Regions from separate parts of the Colwellia sp. Bg11-12 genome, predicted to be linked through region 3. Evidence: predicted binding sites of a transcription regulator. Region 3 holds the regulator's gene; each other region holds the start of a gene.
The links. The regulator sigma-54, encoded in region 3, starts transcription at its own class of promoters, with help from an activator protein. The targets are predictions, from matches to a motif close to GTTGGCACGNNNNTNGNNT.
Positions count from the first base shown of each region.

Region 1: H4J39_RS04975 (flagella assembly protein FlgT) is a predicted target of sigma-54. The motif match lies at 1,886-1,904, and genes of this name have one in related genera.
Region 2: H4J39_RS11330 (GSCFA domain-containing protein) is a predicted target of sigma-54. The motif match lies at 2,949-2,967, and genes of this name have one in related genera.

Region 1 covers NZ_JACGUZ010000056.1:137,289-143,390, reverse strand. The annotation lists gene H4J39_RS04990 (TonB-dependent siderophore receptor) at 1-573, shown strand, start outside; gene H4J39_RS04985 (LPP20 family lipoprotein) at 589-1,056, opposite strand; gene H4J39_RS04980 (FlgO family outer membrane protein) at 1,097-1,753, opposite strand; gene H4J39_RS04975 (flagella assembly protein FlgT) at 1,949-3,112, shown strand; gene arsJ (organoarsenical effux MFS transporter ArsJ) at 3,124-4,365, opposite strand; gene H4J39_RS04965 (ArsJ-associated glyceraldehyde-3-phosphate dehydrogenase) at 4,500-5,522, opposite strand; gene H4J39_RS04960 (metalloregulator ArsR/SmtB family transcription factor) at 5,545-5,901, opposite strand.
Region 2 covers NZ_JACGUZ010000071.1:524,602-530,703, reverse strand. The annotation lists gene H4J39_RS11345 (glutamate-1-semialdehyde 2,1-aminomutase) at 1-946, opposite strand, end outside; gene H4J39_RS11340 (cytidylyltransferase domain-containing protein) at 939-1,682, opposite strand; gene H4J39_RS11335 (nucleotidyltransferase family protein) at 1,682-2,734, opposite strand; gene H4J39_RS11330 (GSCFA domain-containing protein) at 3,020-5,143, shown strand; gene neuB (N-acetylneuraminate synthase) at 5,203-6,102, opposite strand, start outside.
Region 3 covers NZ_JACGUZ010000071.1:178,855-184,956, reverse strand. The annotation lists gene lptA (lipopolysaccharide transport periplasmic protein LptA) at 1-30, shown strand, start outside; gene lptB (LPS export ABC transporter ATP-binding protein) at 27-758, shown strand; gene H4J39_RS09730 (RNA polymerase factor sigma-54) at 832-2,340, shown strand; gene hpf (ribosome hibernation-promoting factor, HPF/YfiA family) at 2,364-2,651, shown strand; gene ptsN (PTS IIA-like nitrogen regulatory protein PtsN) at 2,697-3,152, shown strand; gene rapZ (RNase adapter RapZ) at 3,183-4,037, shown strand; gene H4J39_RS09710 (HPr family phosphocarrier protein) at 4,051-4,326, shown strand; gene mgtE (magnesium transporter) at 4,444-5,802, shown strand; gene pmbA (metalloprotease PmbA) at 5,898-6,102, opposite strand, start outside.

The DNA of each region.
Region 1 (6,102 bases), on a different contig from region 3:
GCGGATACAAAAACTCAAGGTACTGATATTGTCGCCACTTGGCAGACTCAAGCTTTAGCAGGGAATATTAATTTCACCCTCGCTGCAAACTTCACAAATACACAGGTAACAAAATTGTTTACGCCTAAACACAGTACGTTACACACAATTGCGGTTGAAAAGATTTTTTCAGAGCAAGATATTTCTATTATTGAAGAATGGCAACCACGCAGCAAAGTAAGCTTAAACACCCGTTATAAAAACCCATACTGGACAGTAAACTTATTACTCAACCATTATGGTAAGTACACGATAACAGATGGAGGAAAACAAACGTATAGTGAAGAATTGTTGACTGACGTTTCTATTAATTATCAAGTGTCAAAAAAGCTTTCTGTTACTTTAGGCAGTCATAATTTATTCAATGTCACGCCTGATGTAAATAGCATAGGAAACTCTCGAGGTGGCACAATTGAAAATGAACAGGGCGATATAATTGTTGAAAGTACGGGGGTTTTTAAATATTCGCGCCGCTCTGCCCCTTTCGGTTTCAACGGCGCTTATTATTATATGAATTTACACTATTCTTTTTAGACTGTGCTTTGCCTATTAATAATAAGTCACGTTTTTAATTTCACGCTTGGGTGCAGAGGCGACATAAATATTGTAAACATCTTCAAAATCTAAACTTAGCTCTGTGGTGTAACTGTCGCCTACCGGGTAGCTTTTTATTACTTTAGCCGCACGAATAATGCCATAAACTGACGCCGACACCTCGTGCTTTCCTAGTAATAATTGTGACATGGTCATTTCACCATTTATTTTTTGTCCGTAGACTTGCTCAGCAAGTTCCGCATAAGCGGCAAGTTTTGACGCATTAATAGCCATCAGCATCCGCTGTGTCTCATGTTCTGAATTTTGCAAACTAATCGGTGCTTGTCCAATAGCGCGTAAAAGAGGGAAGGTTTCGGGCTTCACACTTTGCCACTGTACGTGTTTATCATACATACTAGAACAGCTCGCGAGTAAAAAACCGATCCCCACAACAAACAATAAATTAAGAATTATTTTTTTCATCATAAATACCAAACGTTAGCCCTAAATTTATTTAAACAAACTAGTTAACGATTTCAATTGAACGTTCATCTTCAGCCAACATAACGCTGTTTCGAATGATTAATCCGTCTTTTATACGCACACTTTCATCTTGATTAATTTGTTCGCCGATGACCCAACTTGGAATAAATGATTGCGCTGTTGCAACAACGACACGTGATTGCATACCAATCATACGGGCGTTAATCATTACACCATTTTCTTGTTCCATCATGGTACCCGTCACTACGTAGTCAATTATCTGGCGTTCGGGTAATTCTTTCCAGTCACGACTAAATACATAATCACCCTGTGGAGTTACACGAATATGTCCTGTGGTTTTAAAATCAATAACCACTAAACCATGACGTTGTAATTCATGAACAAAGTTTTCTGATATTTGGTTACCAAGCCAATTGGTTGACTCAAGATCTGCTAACTCAACAAAAGAAGCAACCGCAATTGGTGTTTTAGGATTAACAAAAGAGCTACTTTCAAGCATCTGATAAGTAAGGCCTTTAACAACATCAGCTATCGCATGTCGAGGTAAATTAAAGCTGTCAATTTCACCTCGTACTTCTTGCTTTGATTTATAAAAGTCATCCTCTGCATTCATCATATTCATTGATGAACATGACATCAATGTTGGAATAAATAATGGAATAAGCCACTTTTTCATTGAGCTCCCCTTAATCGCCATTAAGCGAATAATAAGTCTAATAGTAATATCGATAATCGACATTAAAGAGTATATGGCAAATATAAAGCACAAATCGCGCCAATGTATGTAACTATTACTGTATAAAAATAAGTGGGCATAGAAACTGCATATTCATCTATCAATAATAAACCCATTTTTACTGACGGACATCTTATGCGCTTATTTATATCAGCTCTACTTTTATTTTTCATGACTAATTCAGCTATTGCTCAATGGTATGAAGCACAAGGCAAGTCAGTAATAATGCAAGGAAACAGTGAACGAGCAAAAACATTAGCCATGGAAAATGCGTTAAAAAAAGCGCTGTTGGTTGCTGGTGCTTCTGTTTCAAGTGTTCAAAAAACGGTTAACGGATTATTGACACAAAATGAAATTAATATTCGCGCAAGTGGGACGGTTAACTCCTTTGAACTTGTCGATGAAACCTATGAAGGAAATTTAGTCACTGTGACCATTCGCGCTGATATATTTCCACAGAGCAAGCAGTGTTTTTCTTCAGATTACCGTAAATCATTATTAATCACGCGCAGTAACTTAATGCATAGAGAACAGGCAAGCATTGGCAAAATTTATCCTATTGATAGTAAGTTAATGGAAAAACTTGCGTATAAAATTAATAATCAAGGCATTTACCTAGATACAAAATTATTGTTAAAAGAAAAAGCGCAATTTTCACGCTTAAACAATAGCTTGCAAATTGAAGCCATAAAAAACTTAACCATGTCGTTAGCAAATATTAGTGATACTCAATATGTGATGTATTCAGAAATTAATGATATTAGCTTTGAACAAGCAACCACTAACGGCTGGCAATTTTGGCAAGAAGATTTTTTTAACCGACAGTTTAGTGTCAGTCTATATATTTACAACGGTAGTAATGGCGAATCTGTGTTCAGTAAAAAATACCGCAGCTCTGCCCCATGGGAATTCGGAAAACGTCAACAAGTTGATGTTCACAGTGAAGTTTTTTGGCAAAGCCAATATGGTATGACTATCGAAAAAGTATTATCAGATATGATCGTCGACATAGACGAGAATATGATGTGCCAACCTACTCGTGGCAAGATAGTACAAGTTTCCGGTAATTCAATAACGATTAATTTAGGTAAACGACATGGCGTAAAAGTGGGTGATGAGTTTTCTTTATTACACCTAAATAATATTATTACCGACGCAGGGAAAACCTATGCTGGCTTTAATGTTAGCCCTTACAATGTAAAAGTAACGCAAGTATCTCAGCAAAGCGCGCAAGCTGTGACCACTGATGAGCAATTACTGGGTAATATACAGTTAAATGATTTAGCGGTGCGTTACTAATGTTATTAGCGCTATGAATGTGTAAGAGAAATTCTTTTAATAAGTAGCGCTGAAAGTACTGCAAATAATGCAGAAATAATTAAACACGTTATTAGGTCTGTAAATTGGTAGATAACACCTGACATTACGGTACCTAATAACCGGCCAAGCGCATTAGCCATATAATAAAACCCAACATCCATTGAAACACCGTCTTCTTTTGCCATAGCAACTATTACATAACTATGTAGCGCTGAATTCACGGCAAAGACCACACCAAAAACAAATAAGCCAACGATGATAATAATTTCAGCATTAATATTGAGCGTTGGAGCATAGAACATCAACAGTGCTAATAATAAAGTAACACCTGATAAAATTCCTCCCCAGCAGTAGAGTAAATGGCCATTAACATGATGTTGGTTATTTTTAATAAAGACCTTAGGTGTTAACCCTTGAACAATACCGTAAGCAATAACCCATAGCGCCATAAACATACCCACATCGGTGTGTTGCCAACCTAAATGGCTTACCAAATATATTGGCAGTGCGACAACAAACCAAACATCTCGGGCAGCAAATAAAAATAAGCGCGCACCGGCTAAATAGTTCAGCGAAGCATGATTCGAAAATATCTGCTTAAATTTAACTTTGTCTTTGGCTTTGCCTAAATTACCTTGCAACACGATAAGACTTAAGACAAAAACTATCGCTAAAACGCTTGCCATAATCAACATCGCTCCAGAGAAACCTACCATGCTTAACAACAATGCCCCAAGAAAAAAACCAATGCCCTTCAAGGCATTTTTTGAACCGGTAAGATAGGCAACCCAGCGGAAGAGTCCAGTTTGATATTCATTCTCATTACTTGAAGAAACCAGCGTTTTAATACTGCTTTTAGCACTCATTTTATTAAGATCTTTAGCAATACCTGACAATGCCTGCGCCAGCATCACCCAAACCACGGTTAAATATTGTTCAGGCACCGTAAGCATTAACAAGGCAATTACTTGGTTAAACAATCCAATATTCATGGTTTTATTTAAGCCAATACGTGCGCCTAGCCATCCTCCGACGAGGTTAGTTACCACACCAAAGATTTCATAGAATAAAAATAACATCGCGATGGCAAGCGGGGCATAACCTAAATGGTGAAAATGCAATAACACCAGCATGCGTAAAGCGCCATCAGTTAAGGTGAAAAACCAATAGTTAGCGGTAATCAATAAATATTGTTTTACCGCACTTGGCAGTGCGGTTAATTTTTTTAGCATAAAAGTATCAGTATTGTGCTCTGCAACCAGCATTCCTGCTTTTTGTATTATTCATCATACAAATCGTTCAAAAATAGCAGCAAGCTATTATAATTTTTAGCCAACTAAAAAAGCCAATAATCTCTATAGAGCGACTAATTAATATCAGAAAGCCCAACGAGAAGCATTAGCTCTGCAGCTCGATTCGCATAGCCCCATTCATTGTCGTACCATAAATACATTTTAAGTTGTGTGTCGTTAACGACCATAGTTGATAGCGCGTCAACAATACATGAACGTGGATCAGTTTTGTAATCAACAGATACCAGTGGGCGCTCTTCATAGCCGAGAATACCTTTTAATTCGCCATGCGCGGCAGTGGCCATTAATTTATTAATTTCATCAACCGTTACAGCACGGCTGAGCTCAAAGACACAATCAGTAATCGAAGCATTAGCTAATGGAACTCGCACCGCATGGCCATTTAACTTCCCTTTAAGCTCAGGAAAAATATGCGTAATTGCTGTTGCTGACCCAGTAGTTGTTGGGATTAAACTTTGCCCACAAGCTCTCGCTCTGCGTAAATCTTTATGAGGCGCATCAAGGATAGTTTGCGTATTTGTAATATCATGAATCGTTGTCATACTGCCGTGTTTTATACCGACACTGTCTTGCAACACTTTAACCACGGGCGCTAAGCAATTAGTTGTACAAGAAGCTGCGGTAACTATTTTATGCAGTTCTTTATCATAAAGGTGATGGTTAACACCCATAACAATATTTAAAATACCCGTTTCTTTTACCGGCGCTGTTACCATGACACGCTTAACGCCTTGTTCTAAATAAGCGGTTAATAGTTTAGTGGTTTTAATTGCCCCTGAAGCTTCAACAACAACGTCACACTGCGACCAGTCAGTTTCACCAATGGTCGAATTTTGGCTCATATTGATTTTATGCTCGCCAACATCATCACAAACAATTATTTGATTATCTTTGGCCTGTGCATCAAGCGTCCAGCGACCATGAATCGAATCAAAATTGAGTAAATGCGCTAATGTTTTAGCATCGCCAGCGGGATCATTAATCTGAATAAACTCTACTTCAGGCCACTGCCATGCTGCACGTAAAACTAAACGCCCTATTCGACCAAAACCATTAATACCTACTTTGATTGTCATGACTTATTCCTATTTATTAATATTATTCGCAACATTTTTCCTGCCTGGTAGGCCGATTGCCCATACCCATAAGGTTATCGACACATTGCGCTATATATTTTTGATTATTAACACTTGATAATTCGATCACTTCTTTTTGCCATTGTGGAATAACATCAACGAGACGATAAAAAACCCAGCGCCCGACTTTTCGTTCAGACAGCAGTTTATGTAATTTAAGTTGAGCAATATGACGGGATATTTTGGGTTGAGAGAGACCCAAAGCTACCGTTAGTTCACAGACACACAGCTCTCTTTCCATCTGTATAAGTAAAATTATTTTTAGCCGAGTATCGTCTGCTAAGTTTTTAAAGAATTGAACAGCTGTAGAATTATTCATAAATTGGCAAAGTATTTATCAGAACGTTTATTTAGAAACGTCTATAAAATATAAATTAAAAGGCATTATATATGTTCAAAAAAACACATACGAAAAAACATATGTTATTTTATATAAAGAATATTTGCAAATACACAATGAAAATAAATATCGAGGGAGGAAAAGTGAGGCAAAAAAAAACATGAGTTAACTCATGCTTTT
Region 2 (6,102 bases), 350 kb from region 3:
CATGCATAAATTTAATTGTTGCGACAAAAGCCCCAAGACAAGACATTTCAGCGCCATGTGTCGTTGATAAGAGAAATAATCGTTCACTTCCTTGTTTCTCGATTGAGCCCAGTGACATTATCTCTCTTTTACCGCCAACAGCCGCCACAGAAAAGCCATTAGCCATCGCTTTACCAAATGTACATAAATCAGCTTGTATATTGTAATAATGTTGAGCGCCCTTTAGATGCCAGCGAAAACCCGTAATCATCTCATCAAGAATAAAGACAATACCGTGTTTATGACATAACCTTTTTACGTCATGTAAGTAATTATCCCCTGCGTGAGTTTGTGAGGCACATGGATGAGTAATAGTACTTGGCTCTAACACCACACAGGCAAATTTTTCTGGATAGTTATCAATAAGTTCAGCAAGGGAAGCTAAGTTATTATATGTAAAAGTTTTAGTCTGTTCTATCGTCGTTTTAGGGATACCAAGCGTGATCGGAGTAGAGGCAATAAACCAGTCGTCATATGAAAAAAATGGATGATCAACACAGCGTGCGATCATTTCTCGCCCAGTGTATGCACGAGCCAATTTAATCGCTGCAGAGACCGCTGTAGAACCATTTTTAGTAAATTTAACCATATCAACAGAATCAATTAAGTCAATTAATAGCTCTGCCGCTTCAAGTTCAACTAATGAAGCGCGTGTTAAGTTGTTACCGTTATTAATTTGCTCAATAGCTGCCATATTAATGGCTTGCTCAGCATAACCTAAATGCACGGCTCTTAAAGCCATACCATAATCTAGAAAACGGTTATTATCTTGGTCAAAAGTGTAAGCACCTAAGCCATTTTTTAAGATTTGTGGAGCGTTTGCTGGAAACTGGTCAAAACCGCGAGAGTAGGTATGAGCGCCACCGGGTATCGCTTTAAGTAATCTTTTTGTATATGCATCATTCATTGTGAGTACTCGGATAAGAGGCTTTGATGAGATTTAAATTATTCATTATGGCCTCAACACAAATAAAATCAGTTAAATCATCAATTTCAAAAGCTTGCCATTTGGGAACAAGGTAACCTATAGTTTGCTGATGATAAAAGCTTTTTTCTTTTTTTAACGTAACAATATCAGAACCATAAAGAGAGCCTTCATAACGATAACACGCAGGTAAATCTTGCCGGCGTAGCACTTCAAAATTTTCTTGATAAGGTTCAAGGAAGCCTTGCCTATTTATTTTAACGCTAAAAGCTGGATGACCTTCTTCATTCGCGCATAAACCAACAATTGCTTTGGCGTTATCTTCGTTATCAATTAAACGCTCTATCGCTAAATCTATATCATTTGTTTGGGTAAGCGGTGAAGTGGGTTCAAGTAAAAAAAGATAATCAAACGTTTCACCTTCAAGCGCCAGTGCTTCAAGAGCATGTGCAATAACATCAAACGATGAAGTACTATCCTGTGCCAGGTGACTTGGTCGAATAAAAGGAACTTCCGCTTGATATTGCAAAGCAACCTCTGCAATTTTTTGACTATCGGTTGAAACAACAACTTTATCAATATATTTAGATAACTGTGCTGATTGAATAGGCCAAGCAATTAAAGGTTTTCCACACAATAACTTGGTATTTTTACCTACGAGGCCTTTACTGCCACTTCGAGCTGGTATCAGCGCAATAATTCGCTTACCCTTTATCATTAGAAGTCTCTTTCATAATCATGCTGTGCGCGCTCAAAGTCATTCATTTTACCGATATCTAACCAATATTCATGTAATGGAAAAATAGCAACTTTTTCGCCTTTTTCCATTTGCAGTTCCAATAAAGTTGGCATATCAACACGGGTATTGGTTGCTAATTGACGGATTAATTTGGGTTCTACAACATAAATACCCGCATTAATAAAATACTTTTGTAAGGGTTTTTCAACCATCCCAGTAACACGTTCACCATCACTTTCTATGACACCGTAAGGTACTTGAAACTCATACTCTGTGCCACACATTGTACAAATAGCATCTTGTTGATGGTGGTAATTAAGTAAGTTTTCAAAATCGACTTTTGTTAAAATATCACCATTCATCATAATAATGGGTGAGTTGGGTAAGTCGTTAGGCAGAAGACTTAATGCGCCTCCTGTACCTAAAGGTGATTCTTCATGGATATAATTTATGATGACATCCCACTTTGAACCGTCCCCAAAATATTCACGGATCATATCGGGTAGAAAATGCGTTGATATATAAAAATTATAGAAACCTGCCGCAATAAAACTCTCTAAAATAGTTTCGAGTATCGGCTTACCTCCCACTTTTAATAAGGGTTTAGGGCAAGCATCGGTTAAGGGTCTGAGTCGAGTACCAAAGCCACCAGCCATTAAAAAGACAGGGGTTTCATAGCGGCGAACATTAATAACGTGATGGAGTGTTTCAAGGTTGGTGAGAACACCTTGCTTATCAATGATGGGAATAGATAAAATATGTTCTCGTTTCATTAACGATAACAATTGTGCACTTGAGCTTTCGATACCGGCTGTTTTGGGATGCGCATTCATTATTTCGGTAACGGGTGTCGTCAAAGCCTTATGAGCAAGCAAAGCACGACGCACGTCACCATCGGTAATAATACCCACTAATTTAAATAATTCGTCAACCACTAGCGCGACACGAAGACCTTCCGCATTGATTGCTTCTATAGCATCGACCATTGTCGATGTTTTCAAGAGTGTGACATTTTTCCACTTAGAGCTCATCAGCGAACCTTTACATCAATGAATTTATTGCTAAATATTTGCCTGAGTAACAATACAGTGTGTTAATAACCAAGGCTTGAATTAATAATGTACTTTTAAATCATAGCATAATATATGCCATTATTTTTCCACTTATTTGACGTTAGACAAGGGCCAAAATAAAGCATATCCGCAACGTTTACTCCAATCAAAAAAATAAAGCCTTTAATAGGTTATTGGCTTAATACTTGCTTTTTTAACTATAGTGATAACAAACAAACTTCTATACGTTTAAAAGGCTAATACATGTCAACATTTGATAGTGCTAAAATAACACCAACGGTTATTGAAGGTATCGATTACTTACTAAAACCCAATGCCGATAAAGACCTAAGTCAATATATGGAAGTTAAACACAATTACCGCGAGTTAGCGCGACAGGCGAATAAAAGCTTTACTCGCCAAAAGCAATGTTTATCAACATCTTTACAAGACGACCATATACATGTGTTACGTAAACATTTCCCTGAAGAACTTTGCCAAAGTATTATTGAAGAGTATGAAAATAACCCTGATGATATAAAGTCATCGAATGTTATTGCTGTGCTGCTACCGCAAGTTTTTAATCAATTACTCGATGAACAAGTTATCTCTTATTTCAACAGTGAGTATTGCATTTTTTGGTGGTCTATTTATAAAATTAACGACACGGTAACGTCAACAGATTATTCGTGTAAATGGCACTGTGATGCAGGACCTAAAAATCACTTAAAAGTACTGATATATCTTAATGGCATTGAAGAACACGGCAGTGACACCAGCTATTTGTCCCCTGAATCAACTCAACAACTCAAAGATGTTGGCTACATTTTCAATGATATAAAAAATCGCGAGACTGATTTATCAGCATTATGCCAACATTTTGACATTGACTTCACCCCTAAATACGCAAAACCCAATGCGGGTGACACTATTATATTTAACCCAAATCAAATAGCACATCGTGCTTTACCAACAAAAGGTGCTAAACCACGTTATGTTATGGATTTTTGTTTATTACAAAATGAAGTACCTTGGCGAGAAACAGTTGAGAATGATTATGTCCCCGTTTATGGTGGCAGACAATTTGAAGGTTTTGCTAATAAGCTGTTGAAATTTAATAAAAGAGCCAATACTGACTCGGTCTCTTATATAGAAATCCCTCAAAAGAATGAAATAAAATATCATCAGCATGTGCAATATTTACTTAATAGTATTTTTTCAGACCAACAAATTTCTACTGCGCTTTTCGATCGTATAAAACAACAAGATACAAAATTACTTGTTTGCACTGATGTCACGGCATTAATCTATTTTTGTAAAAACATACTGCAATCACAACTTAACCCCGATCCGAGCGTTATCATAAACAAAACCATCATTCAGGCAATGATGGATTTAGCTGATTATCAACTCACGTTTAAAGATAGCTACCAACGTTATAGCCCACAGAACAAACCAAATCCTAATGGTATCTTTTGGCCAAACCCTGATCATGCAAAGCACCCGCAGTCTCAGTTTGAACAACTTCCCTATGTGAAAAAGACCCCCATAATGACCCTGAGAACACCCATTGGTTCAGCAGGAAGTTGCTTTGCGTTTGAGATATCAAAATATTTTCAAGAAAATAATTATAACTATGTCGTTACCGAGCGGAATGATTCAATTAATTCTGGTTTAGTGATTGATGGATATCAACCAGGAGATAGCATTGCAAAATTCTGTGCAAATTATGGCATTTTATTTAATAGTCCAAGCTTTAGTCAATTAGCTGAAAAAGCTTTCGGACTCCGTTCTTTTGAAAAATTACTGATCGAATCAGAACAAGGGGTTTACCTTGACCCTTACCGGGAAAATGTTTTCTTTAGATCGCAACAAGCCTACTTAGAAGACTACGACAGGCATATTGCAGCGGTAAAATCATCCTTTCTTAACTGCGAAGTCTTTGTCGTGACCATGGGCTTAAATGAATGTTGGGAATTACATGATGGAACAGTTATGTCGCGTAATCCACGAGAAAACATGTTTCAACTTGTTAAGCATAAAATATTAACCGTAGAAGAAAACGTTTTTCATATTCAACGTTTTTTCGATATTATCAAAGCTCACAACCCTGATTTCAAGCTAATTATTAGCGTTTCTCCCGTACCCTTTCTCGCTACTGGGCGCGCAGATGAACACCATATAATAACAGCCAATGTGCATTCAAAAGCAGTGTTATTGGTTGCAGCAGAAAAGTTAGTTGCAAATAATGCTGATATGTATTATTTGCCAAGTTACGAGTTAGTCACTCAATGTGAGAAAGAGGCATGGCACCCAGACAGACGCCATGTAAAAAGCGAAGTTGTCGCTCGTGTTGTCTCGATGTTTGAAGAAATTTTTGTTAAGTAACATAATGCTTAAGTGACAAATACTTCCATATTAATACCATGTAATAGCATAGAACAAACTTAAAGAGAGGGTTCGTTTAACAGGTCGCCGTGCTGATAGTTTTTACTGGCCGGTTGACCTAATAACGTCCAATAAGCATAGGGAGACATGCCATTTCCTGGACGCATAATGACAACATTTTTGTCATCAAATATATCACCTTTACTAATAGAACCACTAGCAACGAGACTCTTTCGCGCAATAGCTGCATTTTTCAGTTCAATAGCACTGGGTTTTTTGACACCATCACCTAACGCCTGTTCAACGATGCGGATCCCGTGGGTCATTGCCGTTAACTCCTGTGGATCAAGAGAGGCTTTATGATCAGGCCCGAGCATCGCTTTATCTAAGGTGAAATGCTTTTCAATTAATACCGCGCCTTTCGCAACAGCCGCTATAGGTATTTCTATACCTGCGCTATGGTCCGAATAGCCAACACTAACACCAAATTCTTTTGACAAACTGTTCATTGCATTTAGATTTATCTCACAAGGATTTGCTGGATATTCAGTCGTACAATGCAATAAAGTCACATGGTCTATCAATAACGCTTTACCATGTGAGCTATCGAACGCTTTGGCAAATGATTCATTGTTGGGTTCATCAAACAATAATTCGCCGTTAAATTGCAACAAACCAAAAGCGATAACACTTAATGCCTGTTTAACTTCTGCCATGGTTGCCATACCTGTTGACACAATCAACTGGGCTCCAGAAAGTGCATGAGCCAAAACAAAAGGTGCATTGGTTAACTCTCCAGAAGGTATTTTTAAGGTTTTCAAACCAAGATCTTCTATTAAAAAATGTAAACTTTCAAAATCAAAGGCTGTTGACAAATAAGTAATATTTTTATTTTGACAGTATTTTTGTATACGTTGATGTGCAGAAAAACTCAACTCCAATCTACTTAACATTGCATA
Region 3 (6,102 bases):
ACAAAGACTCTGGAAAAAGGTAACTTATGAGTACGAGCACGCTAATGGCGAAAGGGCTTGCCAAGGCTTATAAAGGCAGAAAAGTTGTTAAGAATGTCAGTATGCAAGTCTCGGCAGGACAAATAGTGGGTTTACTCGGCCCTAATGGTGCAGGAAAAACCACCTCTTTTTATATGATTGTTGGTTTGGTTGAAAGCGATAGTGGCGATATTATTCTTAATGATGAAAACCTTACGTTAGCGCCTATGCATGAACGCGCGAGAAAAGGGATCGGGTACTTGCCACAAGAAGCCTCTATCTTTCGAAAACTCAGTGTTTACGATAATATTATGGCCATTTTGCAAACACGAAAAGAATTATCTGATGCAGAACGTGAAGAAAAGCTAGAACATTTAGTTGAAGAATTTAACATAGGTCATATTAAAGATAATTTAGGTATGAGCTTATCAGGTGGTGAACGTCGCCGAGTGGAAATTGCTCGAGCTTTAGCGGCAGAGCCTAAGTTTATTTTATTAGATGAGCCTTTTGCGGGTGTTGACCCAATTTCAGTAGGTGATATCAAAAAAATTATTCTACACTTAAAAGAACGTGGTATTGGTGTCTTGATCACCGACCATAATGTAAGAGAAACCCTCGATGTATGTGAACATGCTTATATCGTTAGCCATGGTGAACTTATTGCAGAAGGTAATGCAGATCAAATTCTTGCAAATCAACATGTAAGAGATGTATACCTTGGTGAACAATTCACGCTATAGTAGCTAATAAGTTAATAATATCTTCGTATGTCGAAAATATTCAATTAAAAATAATAGGAAGTTAATGACCTAAATGCGCCCTACTCTACAACTCCGCATAGGACAACAATTAACCATGACGCCTCAATTGCAGCAAGCAATCAAATTGCTGCAACTGTCAACGTTAGAGCTTCAGCAAGAAATTCAAGAGGCCTTAGAAAATAATCCATTATTAGAAATGGATGAATCATCAAACAATGCTGAAGATAAAAGTACTGACAACCTTGAAGAAGCTCACACAGCTGGTACAGGTGATGTTAAAGAGAAAGCCGTTTCTGATGGCAGCGAAGACTCCACACCCACCATCGATGAAATCACCACCACTGAAGCAATGGATAAAAATGATATCCCTGAAGAATTAAACATGGATACTACCTGGGATGACAACTACACCGCAGGTGCGGCGAGTTCTAGTTCAGGACCCGCTTCAGAAGATTATACTTACCAAGGCGAAACTCAAGATTCCATTCAAGATCACTTACGCTGGCAAATGGAATTAAGCCCTTTCACCGAAACCGATCGTGCTATAGCTACCGCAATCATCGATGCCGTTGACGATGCTGGCTACTTAACCGTTTCCAGTGAAGATATTCTAGAAAGTGTTGCCATTGAAGGTGTTGAACTTGATGAAATAGAGGTGGTACTAAAACGTATTAACCTCTTTGACCCTGTTGGCGTTGCTGCACGTTCTATTTCAGAATGTTTAATTATTCAACTTAACCAATTTGACCCCGCTACGCCGTGGTTAGAAGAAAGTAAGTTGGTTTTACGTGACCATATCAATCTGCTGGGTAGCCGAGACTATCGTACGTTAATGCGTAAAACTCGACTCAAAGAAGAACAACTTCGCGAAGTCGTCCGCCTTATTCAATCACTTGATCCTAGACCTGGCGACAGTGTTATCAAAAGTGATGATCAATACGTTATTCCTGATGTTTCTGTTGAAAAGAAAAATGGTCGTTGGGTTGTTGAACTAAATCCTGATACAGCACCAAAGCTGTCTGTAAATCAGCAATATGCTTCGATGTCTCGCTCGATGAAGTCAACGGCAGACACACAGTTTATTCGCTCAAATTTACAAGAAGCTAAATGGTTTATTAAAAGTTTAGAAAGTCGTAACGATACCTTATTGAAAGTATCGAACTGTATTGTTCAACGACAAATTGGTTTTTTCGAACATGGTAATGAAGCCATGCGTCCTATGGTTTTAAATGATATTGCCGAAGCTGTCGATATGCATGAATCAACCATTTCTCGGGTAACGACACAAAAGTATATGCATACGCCACGGGGAATTTTTGAACTGAAATTTTTCTTTTCAAGTCATGTAGGGACAGAAAGTGGTGGCGAATGTTCATCAACCGCTATTCGTGCATTAATCAAAAAATTTGTCGCGGCTGAAATACCCGCAAAACCATTAAGTGATAGTAAAATGGCTGATTTATTAGCCACTCAAGGAATAAATGTTGCTCGGCGTACCATTGCAAAATATCGCGAGTCACTTTCTATTCCTCCTTCTAACCAACGAAAAAGTTTACTTTAACGAAAAGATGAGGAATTAAGCTTATGCAAATTAACCTTTCTGGTCACCATGTTGAAATTACCGAAGCTTTACGAGAAAATGTCAATGTAAAAATGGCAAAGTTGACCCGACATTTTGACCATATCAATAATGTTCATGTTGTTCTCACCGTTGAAAAATCAAACCAAATTGCAGAAGCGACGGTTCATGTTAGTGGCACTGATTTACATGCCAAAGCTGAAAACCAAGATATGTACGCCTCTATTGATAGTCTTGTTGTTAAACTTGATCGGCAAATATTAAAATACAAAGGCAAAACGAATCAGCATTAATGCTGTTTTTCACCTTTTCTCTAATCAAAAAATGTAAGTAGTGTAATGAAGTTGCAAGATATCCTAACCCTTGACTGCACACTCTGTGCCGTTAAGGGCACTAGCAAAAAAAAACTCCTTGAAATAATTAGCGCCACTGCGGCAAAAAAAATTGATAACCTTGATACGCATCAGCTATTTGAAAGTTTAATGGCGCGTGAAAAAGTAGGTTCTACTGGCATAGGTAATGGTATAGCTATTCCGCATGGGCGTTTGTCAAATACCTCACAAGTCATTGCCGTTTTACTGACCAGTGAACAAGCGGTGGCATTTGACTCTATAGATAATCGCGGGGTGGATATTATTATTGCGCTGTTTGTGCCCGAAGAGAACTGCCAACAACATTTAGAAACGCTACAAAGTATTGCACAAGTATTTAGTACCAAACAAATCGCAAAACAAGTAAGAAAGTGTCAAAATTCGCAAGAGCTTTTTAATTTAATAAAGCAAGCTGCACGTTAATAAATACAATAAAAAGTCAGGAAAATTTAAATGAAACTCATGATAGTCAGTGGTCGCTCAGGGTCAGGTAAAAGTGTTGCATTACGTGTGCTCGAAGATTTAGGCTACTATTGCGTAGATAATATTCCTGTTAACTTGTTGCCTGCATTAGCCCATACCGTCATCAATGATTATGACAAAGTAGCGGTTAGTCTAGATGTCCGTAATTTGCCCAATGACCCTAATGACGTTTCAGAAATATTAGATTATCTGCCTAAAACAGTAAAACTCGATATACTTTATTTAGACGCCGATGACTCTGATCTTATTCGCCGTTTTAGTGAAACGCGTCGTTTACATCCGTTAATAAAACAAAATATTCCACTCGATCAAGCGATTTCTTTAGAGAAAAAACTGCTTGAACCTATTTCTACACGTGCGGGGTTGTATATAAATACCAGCCAGTTATCACCTCATCAGTTATCTGACTTGGTGCGTGAGCGAATTTTGGGTAAAACGTCTGCATCAATGGTTGTCGTATTTGAATCTTTTGGCTTTAAGCATGGTGTACCTCAAGATGCAGACTATGTATTTGATGCCCGCTTTCTCCCCAACCCTTTTTGGGAAAAAGATTTAAAAGGTTTTACTGGCTTAGACCAACCTGTTCGAGACTTCCTTGCTAGCCAACCGATAGTCACCAAATTTATCTGGCAAATTAACAGCTTTATGATGACGTGGTTGCCCCACTTAGAAAGAAATAACCGTAGCTATATTACTATCGCTATTGGTTGTACGGGTGGAAAACACCGTTCGGTTTATATTGCGGAACTATTAGCGAACAATCTACGTAAAGAGCGCGAAGATGTTCAATCTCATCATCGCGATATTAAAATACAAAGTACCTAAGAATAATCATCGCATGCCAAAATATAATAAATCATTAACCATTAGCAATAAGTTGGGCTTACATGCACGTGCTGCCACTAAACTCGCCCAGTTAAGTCAAAAGCTTAATGCTAATGTAACGGTTTGCTTAGACGGCAAAGAAGCTGATGCCAGTAGTATTATGGGCTTAATGTTACTGGCGGGTGGTTATGGAAAAACCGTTGAAATAATCACCCAAGGAGAAGATGCTCAGCAAGCCCTCTTTGATGTTTGTCAGTTATTTTCTGATAAGTTTGATGAAGATGAATAAGAAAAATACTGAATAAAAAATAAAGTTAAGTTATCATTCATTACAACACCTTAGCCAGCATACCCTGACTAAGATGATAAATATAATTTTCGTATTACTGCGGCACAGGAAAACTTTATGCCGGAAATTTCAGAGCAACAACAAAATCATCAACGCCTGCAACAAGTCAATAAAGCACTTGGTAGCGGTATGTTTGTGCACGTTCGAAAATTACTACAGAATATGCCAGCTTATGATATTGCTTTAATATTAGAGTCATCTCACCCTAAAAGTCGTGCCGTTTTATGGCAACTCATTGACGTAGATAACCACGGTGAAGTCCTTGAAGAACTCAACGAAGAAGTTCGCAAAGGTATTTTAAAAACCATTCGCCCTGAAAAATTAGCAGAAGTTGCTGAAGGGATGGATGTCGATGATTTAGCTGAGGTTTTACGTACTTTACCTGATAGTGTTTATCAAGAAGTATTAAGTGCTATGGACTCGCAAGACCGAGGTCGTGTAGAAGCCGCTTTATCATTCGAGGAAGATACCGCAGGCGGTATCATGAATACCGATACCATAACAATTCGCCCTGATGTGACTGTTGATGTGGTATTACGTTATTTACGTTTACGCGGTGACTTACCAGAAGCTACCGATTCGTTTTATGTGGTTGATGATAACAATCATTTTATTGGCGCCGTTTCTTTAGCCGCGATAATTACCGCTAAACCTGAAATTATAATTTCAACGTTAATTAATAAAGATATTGAAGCCATTCAAGCCCACTTATCTGATAGTGACGTTGCACAGATTTTTGAAAAATTTGATTGGTTTTCTGCGCCTGTCATTGATGATAAAGGCCGATTACTTGGACGTATCACTATTGATGATGTTATTGATATTATTCGTGAAGATGCTGAGCACTCTATGATGAGTATGGCCGGTTTAGATGATGAAGCTGATACCTTTGCTCCAGTATTAAAAAGTACCCAACAACGCTCTATTTGGCTGGGAGTTAACCTTATAACCGCGTTATTAGCGGTTGCTGTATCAAGTATGTTCGAAGGTGTTTTAAGCCAACTGGCGATTTTAGCCATTTTAAATTCTTTAGTACCCAGCATGGGCGGTGTTGCTGGTAACCAAACATTAACACTGGTTATTCGCGCAATTGCCTTAGGTCATGTTGGAGACTCGAATGCCAGAATATTACTGCAAAAAGAACTGGCTGTTGGTTTTCTTAATGGCATTATTTGGGCAGTATTAATTGCCGGTGTCGTGGCTATTTGGCAACAAAATTTAATGCTTGGTGGTGTAATAGCTTTTGCGATGTTGATGAATTTAACCGCTGCGGGAGTTGCGGGAGTTGCCATTCCTCTGTTTTTAAAACGGATGAACATTGACCCAGCATTAGCTGGCAGTGTGATATTGACAACTATTACTGATGTCGTGGGGATATTTGCTTTCTTAGGAACAGCAACGTTATTACTGACTTAACACTTACCTAAATATTGATGTATTGAGATCTTGCACTTCCTCAAGATCTCATCAATGCTTAGTTTTTATCTTATATTTAAGATGACAATTACTACTTAATTTCCAGCAACCTGCATCTCTTCAATGAGCAATGAACCCGTTAAAATACTGCCTCGTAAATCGACATCACTTCCAACAGCGACTAGGCCTTTAAAAATATCAGATAAATTACCCGCAATGGTAACTTCTGATACCGGGTAAGCAATTTCTCCGTTCTCAACCCAGAAACCGGCAGCGCCTCGTGAGTAGTCTCCATTAACC